DNA from 2 places in the Hydrogenophaga sp. OTU3427 genome. Region 2 is predicted to be linked to the other one. Evidence: riboswitches for the same ligand, from Rfam matches in the RefSeq annotation. Region 2 holds a riboswitch; the other holds the start of a gene.
The links. A riboswitch is a leader RNA that binds a small molecule or an ion and turns the genes downstream of it on or off. The one in region 2 is predicted to bind cobalamin.
Positions count from the first base shown of each region.

Region 1: another riboswitch for cobalamin. It lies ahead of AAHB17_RS01910 (TonB-dependent receptor domain-containing protein); the one in region 2 lies ahead of AAHB17_RS12100 (TonB-dependent receptor domain-containing protein).

Region 1 covers NZ_JASATI010000002.1:159,497-162,700, reverse strand. Annotated here, with positions in the region: gene AAHB17_RS01915 (ABC transporter substrate-binding protein) at 1-104, opposite strand, end outside; gene AAHB17_RS01910 (TonB-dependent receptor domain-containing protein) at 104-1,939, opposite strand; cobalamin riboswitch at 2,017-2,257, opposite strand; gene AAHB17_RS01905 (DUF904 domain-containing protein) at 2,294-2,512, shown strand; gene AAHB17_RS01900 (cell division protein ZapA) at 2,524-2,880, shown strand; RNA gene ssrS (6S RNA) at 2,950-3,129, shown strand; gene AAHB17_RS01890 (sulfite exporter TauE/SafE family protein) at 3,201-3,204, shown strand, end outside.
Region 2 covers NZ_JASATI010000017.1:78,658-81,861, forward strand. Annotated here, with positions in the region: gene AAHB17_RS12090 (methyl-accepting chemotaxis protein) at 1-342, opposite strand, end outside; gene AAHB17_RS12095 (ketopantoate reductase family protein) at 474-1,376, opposite strand; cobalamin riboswitch at 1,440-1,680, shown strand; gene AAHB17_RS12100 (TonB-dependent receptor domain-containing protein) at 1,761-3,204, shown strand, end outside.

The sequences.
Region 1 (3,204 bases), on a different contig from region 2:
CTCAGCAGGTAGAGCCACTCGGTGGTCTCTTCCGTGAGGCAGACGATGCGTTGTGGCCCCGGCATGGCCGGGTCGAAACGCGCGCGCGGGGCAGGCGCATTCATCAGCGCGGCGCCCACTTCAGACCGGCGTATAGGGTCCGCCCTGGTGTGGCGTAGCCGCGCACGGTGGCGTAGTCCTTGTCGCCCAGGTTGTCGATGCGCAGCAGCAGCGACCAGTCGGGCGCCAGCGGTGTGCTGGCGTGCAGGTTCACCAGCCCATAGCCGCCCAGGCGCTGGGTGTTGGCGGTGTCGTTGAAACGGGCGCCCGACAGCTTGAGCTCGGCGCCCAGCAGCCACTCACCCACGCGGGTATCGGCGGCCAGGCTGGCGTGGCGCTTGGCGCGGCGCACCAGTTGCAAGCCGGTGTCGAGGTCGCGCGGGCTTTGCAGGTCGAGCGAGGCGCTGAGGTGTACACCGGCCACGCGGCGCGCCGCGCTCAGGGTCACGCCGCTGTAGCGGGCACGCGCAACGTTGGCGTAGCAGCCGGCGTATTCGCCCATGCCGTTGGCGCAGGGGCCGGAGCCGGGGACGTAGTTGATCAGGTCGGACACCAGGTTGCGGTAGGCCACCAGCCCGTAGGCCGTGCCCTGGTGCGCATAACGCAGGCCGACCTCGACGTTGCGGCCCGACTCCGGTTTGAGGCTGGGCACGCCATAGACACTGAAGCGCTGGTAGAGCGTGGGTGCGCGGAAGGCCGTGCCCGCCGACGCGGTGGCGCGCCAGCCGGGCGCGAAGCTGTAGGCGTAGGCGGCGCTGCCGGTGCCCTTGTCGCCAAACTCGCTGTCGCGGTCGTGGCGCAGGTTGAGCTGCAGCGCGTGGGCGCCGGCCACCCAGCCGTAGCCCAGCGCCAATGCGTCCTGGTGGCGGCCGGAAATCGCCGGCGTGGTGCTGACGTTGTCGAGTTCGTCTTCGCGGCGCTCCAGTGCGGCGGTGAACAGGTGGGCGCCCTGGCGCCACTCGTTGTGGAACAGGTAGCTGGTCACCGTGGTTTCGGTGAGGTAGCTGTACGGCGCGCTGTCGTAACGGTCGCGCCCACGCGAGGCGCTCACGCGGGTCTGGTAGCTGTCCGTCCAGCGCGCCTGCCAGGTCAGGCCCAGGGTGTTGAGGTGGTGAAAGCTGCGGTCGTCGTCGCCGGGCACGTAGCCGTCGTACTGGGCGTTGACGCGGCTGCTCAGCGCGGTGGCATCCAGCCGGTGGGCGGGGTTGATCTGCCAGCCCAGGCGGGCGGTGGCCGAGCGGTTGTGGTGACCGTCACGGTCGGGGTTGCTGCCGGGCTGCGAATCGAAGCCGGTGCTGCGCTCGTCGGCGGCGGACAAGGCATAGTCGATCGTGCCGCTGCTGCCGCTGAAGCCGGCCTGCACCTGGCGCAGCCCGTGGCTGCCCGCGCCCACGGACACGCTGGGCGCGAAGGCACCCTCGCCCTTGCGGGTGAAGATCTGCACCACGCCGCCCATGGCGTCTGAGCCATAGACAGCGGCGGCCGGGCCGCGGACCAGCTCGATGCGGTCGATCTGGGCCAGGGGCAGCGCGTTCCAGGTGGCGCCGCCGGTGGACTGCGAGTCCACCCGCACGCCGTCGATGAACACGGCCGTGAAGCGCGGTTCGGCGCCACGCACGAACACGCCGGTGACCGAGGCGGCCCCGCCGTTGCGCGCCAGCTCGACACCGGGCAGGCGCGCCAGCACGTCGGCCACGGCCACCGCGCCGCTGCGCTCGATGGCTTCGCGGTCGACCACGGTGACATCGGCCACCACGTCCATCAGCGGCTGGACGACGCGGGTGGCGGTGACCACGGTTTCACGCAACTGAGGGGGCGTGGTTTGCGCCTGTGCGCCCGCCACGGACAAGGCCAGGGGCAGTGCCGCCAGCGGCAGGCCAAAAGAAGATCGAGAAGTCATGGGGATTCATCACACGGAAGCTGCCCTCACCGCCTTCCCCGACGGTGCCTGGACGTCACGGTGGCGCGCCGCACAAGCGCGCCACCACCTCATTGGCCGGTATCCGGGCTGGCGGATCGACTCCCATCGCCTTCCCAGATGCGGCTCGCGCAGCCAGTGGCCTCGATGAAAGCGGAGCCCCATGTCAGGGGCCCGTCCGCTTACCGTTGCGGGGGCAGCGCTGGTTAGATGGCGGCCTCGAGCGGCGCCGTCCCCCAGCTTCCCGTTGAACTGCGGCGTGTGAACCACACCGCGAGCACCAACGCTGGGCATTGTAGCCACCGGCGGCGGACGCGCCGCCTACAATGGACGGCCATGGCTGCCAACCACCCCATCGATCAGATCGCCGAGCGAGTCGAGCGGCTGCTGCTGCGCCACGAGGAACAGCGCCGCACCAACGCGCTGCTGGCCGAGCAGGTGCGCACGCTCACGCAAGAACGCGACGCCCTCAAGGGCCGCCTGAACGCGGCGCGCCAGCGCATCGACGCGCTGATCCAGCGCTTGCCCCACCCATCGGTGAAGGACGAGGCATGAACAAGCCCGGCATGAAACAGATGGAAGTGCTCATCATGGGACACAGCTACCTGCTGGCCTGCCCCGATGGCGGCGAGTCCACGCTGCTTGACGCGGTGGAGAAAGTCGATTCGGCCATGTGCCGCATCCGTGACGCCGGCAAGGTCAAGGCACGTGATCGGATCGCGGTGCTGGCCTCGCTGAACATCGCCTTCGAGCTGTCGCAAAAGGAAGCCCTGGCCTTCAACGCCTCCTCCTTCGGCCAGACCGAGGACCCGTCGCACGCCGAGGCGAACGCGCCCGCCGTGGACCCGCAGACCGAGGCGCGGCTGACCGAACTCGTGCGCCGTCTGGACCAGGCGCTGGAAGACGACGGCCAGTTGCTCTGAGCCTCAGGCGCCCGATGTCGGCAATTCGTCGGCCCGGTCGGCTGGCCGCCCGGGTCTGCCCTACAATCGGCTTGTCTGCGGTGCGCGCCGGGCTTTATATTTCCTTGAACCAATGCTCTATGAGCCCGGGCTTGGTACATTGCGTGATGGGTGTGAGCGTCTCGCGTCAGATGAACCCGAAGTCCCGCTGCCCTTGCCCACCTGAACCCCGGTTCAGGATGCCGGTCCGGTGGCACTCGCAGACACCCCCTCTTCCCGGTTGAGCGTTTGGCGTCGCTTGTTGAGCGTGTTCACGCTCGACGATCAACGCCTGAACGCTCATGC
Region 2 (3,204 bases):
CGCCTTTTCCTCCGGCGCGAGTTCGGTGGCCTTGTACTTGGTGAACAGGCGCCTGTACTCGTTGATCCGCTCCGCAATGTGCGCCTTGACCTGGTCCTTGGCGGCGCGGTCGGAGGCGATGACGTAGTGGTAGAGGTCACGGTTGATGTAGAGCGCCTGGATGTTGGCGCTGGACACGTCGGCGATGGGCTCCAACTGGTTGCTGTACATGCTGCTCATGGCACGGGCCTGGTGGTCCGTCGAGCTCATGCCCAGGAGGCCGATCAGCAGCGTGATCAGGGTGGTGATCGCGAAAGCGGCGATCAGCCGGGCGCGTATGCGCAGCTTGTTCAGGATATTCACGGTGACTCCCTTTTTTAAGAATGCTTTTCAGGGAGGGTGCGCCCTCCCCACCCGACATAATGTAAAACATCGTTGAGGCATCACCGTGAACGCCCGCGCATGGGCCGCCGGGCGGTCGCCCCCGGCCGGGCTCAGGCCGCGTCGGCCGCAGGGTTCTCCAGCGCCTTGACCAGCACGTGCAGCAGCCGGTTGGCCGGCGTGGCGACACCGAGGCGCTCCCCCTGACGGACCACGTAGCCGTTGAGGTGGTCGATCTCGGTGCGCTTGCCCTTGCGCAGGTCCTGCGCGGTGGACGAGGACTGCGTCGGCATCGTGCGCGGAATGGCATCGACCGCCGCCCAGGGATCGCCCTGCACGGTCACGCCCAGGGACTGGGCCACGGCCAGGCACTCCAACACCACGTCGCGCACCACGGCGGCGATGCCTTCGCGGCGGACCAGGGGGCCATAGGGCAGGCCGGTGATGGCCGACAGGGCGTTGTAGGCGCAGTTGACGATCAGCTTGGTCCACAGGGTGCCGACCACGTTGTCGGAGACCAGCACCGGCACGCCGGCGTCGATGAGCAGTTGGGCCAGGGCCCCGCTGCCCGCCGAGGCCCCGATGACCAGCTCGCCGCGCCCGTGGTGTTTCACGTGCCCCGGCCCGGCCATCTCGGTGGCCACGTAGACCACCGCCGGCGTCACCACCTGCGGGATCAGGGCCTGCAGCCGCTCGGCGTTGTCCACGCCGTTCTGCAGGCTCAGCACCTGCGTCTGCGGCGCCAGGTGCGGCCGCAGCGCGGCGGCGGCGCTGTCGGTGTCGGTGGACTTGACACAGAACAGCACCAGCTCGGCGCCACGCGCCGCCGCCACGTCGGTGGACGCCTGCAGGGGCACGTGCTCCCGGAAAGACAGGGTGTCGAGCAACAGCCCGTGCCGCGACACCGCCGCCACATGCACCGGCCGCGCGATCAACGTCACCTCGTGGCCCGCGCGCGCCAGCATGCCGCCGTAGTAGCAGCCCACGGCGCCCGCCCCCATCACCGCGATCTTCATGCTTCGCTCCTTCATCCACAACAGCCCACATGCTGACACAGGTCCGCCCCGCCAGCCTTGCGCTTAGAATGCGCCCGTTGGTGCTCGCGGCCCGGTTCATGGGCTGCAGTTCAACGGGAAGCTGGGGGGAGTGGCCTGTCACGCAGGACCGCTCCTAACCAGCGCTGCCCCCGCAACGGTAAGCGGACGGGGTGGGTCACCACCCCCGCAGCCATCACGGCCACTGGGCGCCTGCCAAGGCGTTTGGGAAGGCGATGGCTGTTGTCTCCGCCAGCCCGGATACCGGCCAACAAGGTGGTGCCACGCCTGCGCGTCAGGGGCGGCACCGTAAGGTCCATTCACCGTCGGGGAAGGCGGTGCGGACATCCTGGCTTGTTCTTGTTCATGAAAACCCGCTTCTTCCGCACGCGCCGTGCCGCGTGGGTGATGGCCGCCTGCGCCACGCCGCTTTGCCACGCCCAGACCGCCCCCGCCTCGCTGTCCGAAACCCTGGTCACCGCGACCCGCACCGAACAGGCGCTGACCGACGTGGTCGCCGATGTCACGGTGATCGACCGCGCCGAACTGGAACGCAGCGGCGCCAGCGGCCTGGCCGACGTGCTGGCGCGCCAGCCCGGCCTGTCCATGGCTCGCAACGGCGGCCCGGCCGGCACCACCAGCGTCTTCGTGCGCGGCGCCGAAAGCCGCTTCACCGCCGTCATCATCGACGGCGTGCGCATCGACTCGCAGTCCACCGGCGGTGCGTCGTGGAACGCCATCCCGCTGTCGCAGATCGAGCGCGTCGAGATCGTGCGCGGCCCGGCCGCCGCGGTCTACGGCTCGGACGCCCTCGGCGGGGTGATCCAGATCTTCACGCGCCGTGGCGAGCAGGGCTTCGCGCCGGCCATCAGCGTGGGCGCCGGCAGCCACGGCACCTACAAGGCCGACGCCAGCCTCAGCGGCCGCGAAGGCGCGTTCGACTACGCGCTGGGCCTGAGCCGCGAGGTCAGCCAGGGCTTCAACGTCCAGCCCGCCGGCAACAACCCCGACCGCGACGGCCACCGCCACAGCGGGGCCACCGCCAGCCTGGGCTGGCAGCTGAACGCGGCGCACCGCCTCGAAGCCACCGCGCTGAGCAGCGACCAGGACGCGCAATACGACGGCAGCCGCGCTGGCCGCGACGACCACGCCCTGCAGCAGTTGCGCACCGTCGGCCTGCAGTGGCTGGCGCAGTGGAGCGACAGCCACCGCACCCGCCTGAGCACCAGCCAGAGCCGCGACCGCTACGAAACCCGTCCCTCGCCCTACGTCACCGACACCCGCATCACCAGCCACCTGCTGCACAACGAATGGCGGCTGGGCGCACACCAGTGGACGGCCGACATCGAGCGGCGCGAGGACCAGCTCGACAACGCCAGCACCGTCCCCACGCGCACACAGCGTTCGCAGGACGCGCTGGCCCTGGGTTACGGCCTGCACAGCGGCCCGCACACGGCCCAGCTCAACCTGCGCCACGACCAGGACAGCGAATTCGGCGGCAAGACCACCGGCAGCCTGGCCTACGCCTACGCGCTCACGCCCGCGTGGCGCGCCAGCGCCTCGGCCGGCACCGCCTTCCGCGTGCCCACGCTGTTCCAGCGCTTCAGCATCTACGGCACGCCCGACCTGCGGCCCGAATCGAGCCGCAACATCGAGTTCGCGCTCCGCTACGCCGGTGCCGGCCGCAACGCCAGCATCGTCGCCTACCGCAACCGGGTCGACAACCTGATCACCTACGTCAGCGGCCCGGGCAGCTGCATCAACGGCACCGCCAGCTTCCCCGGCTGCTACGGCAACACCGCGCGGGCGC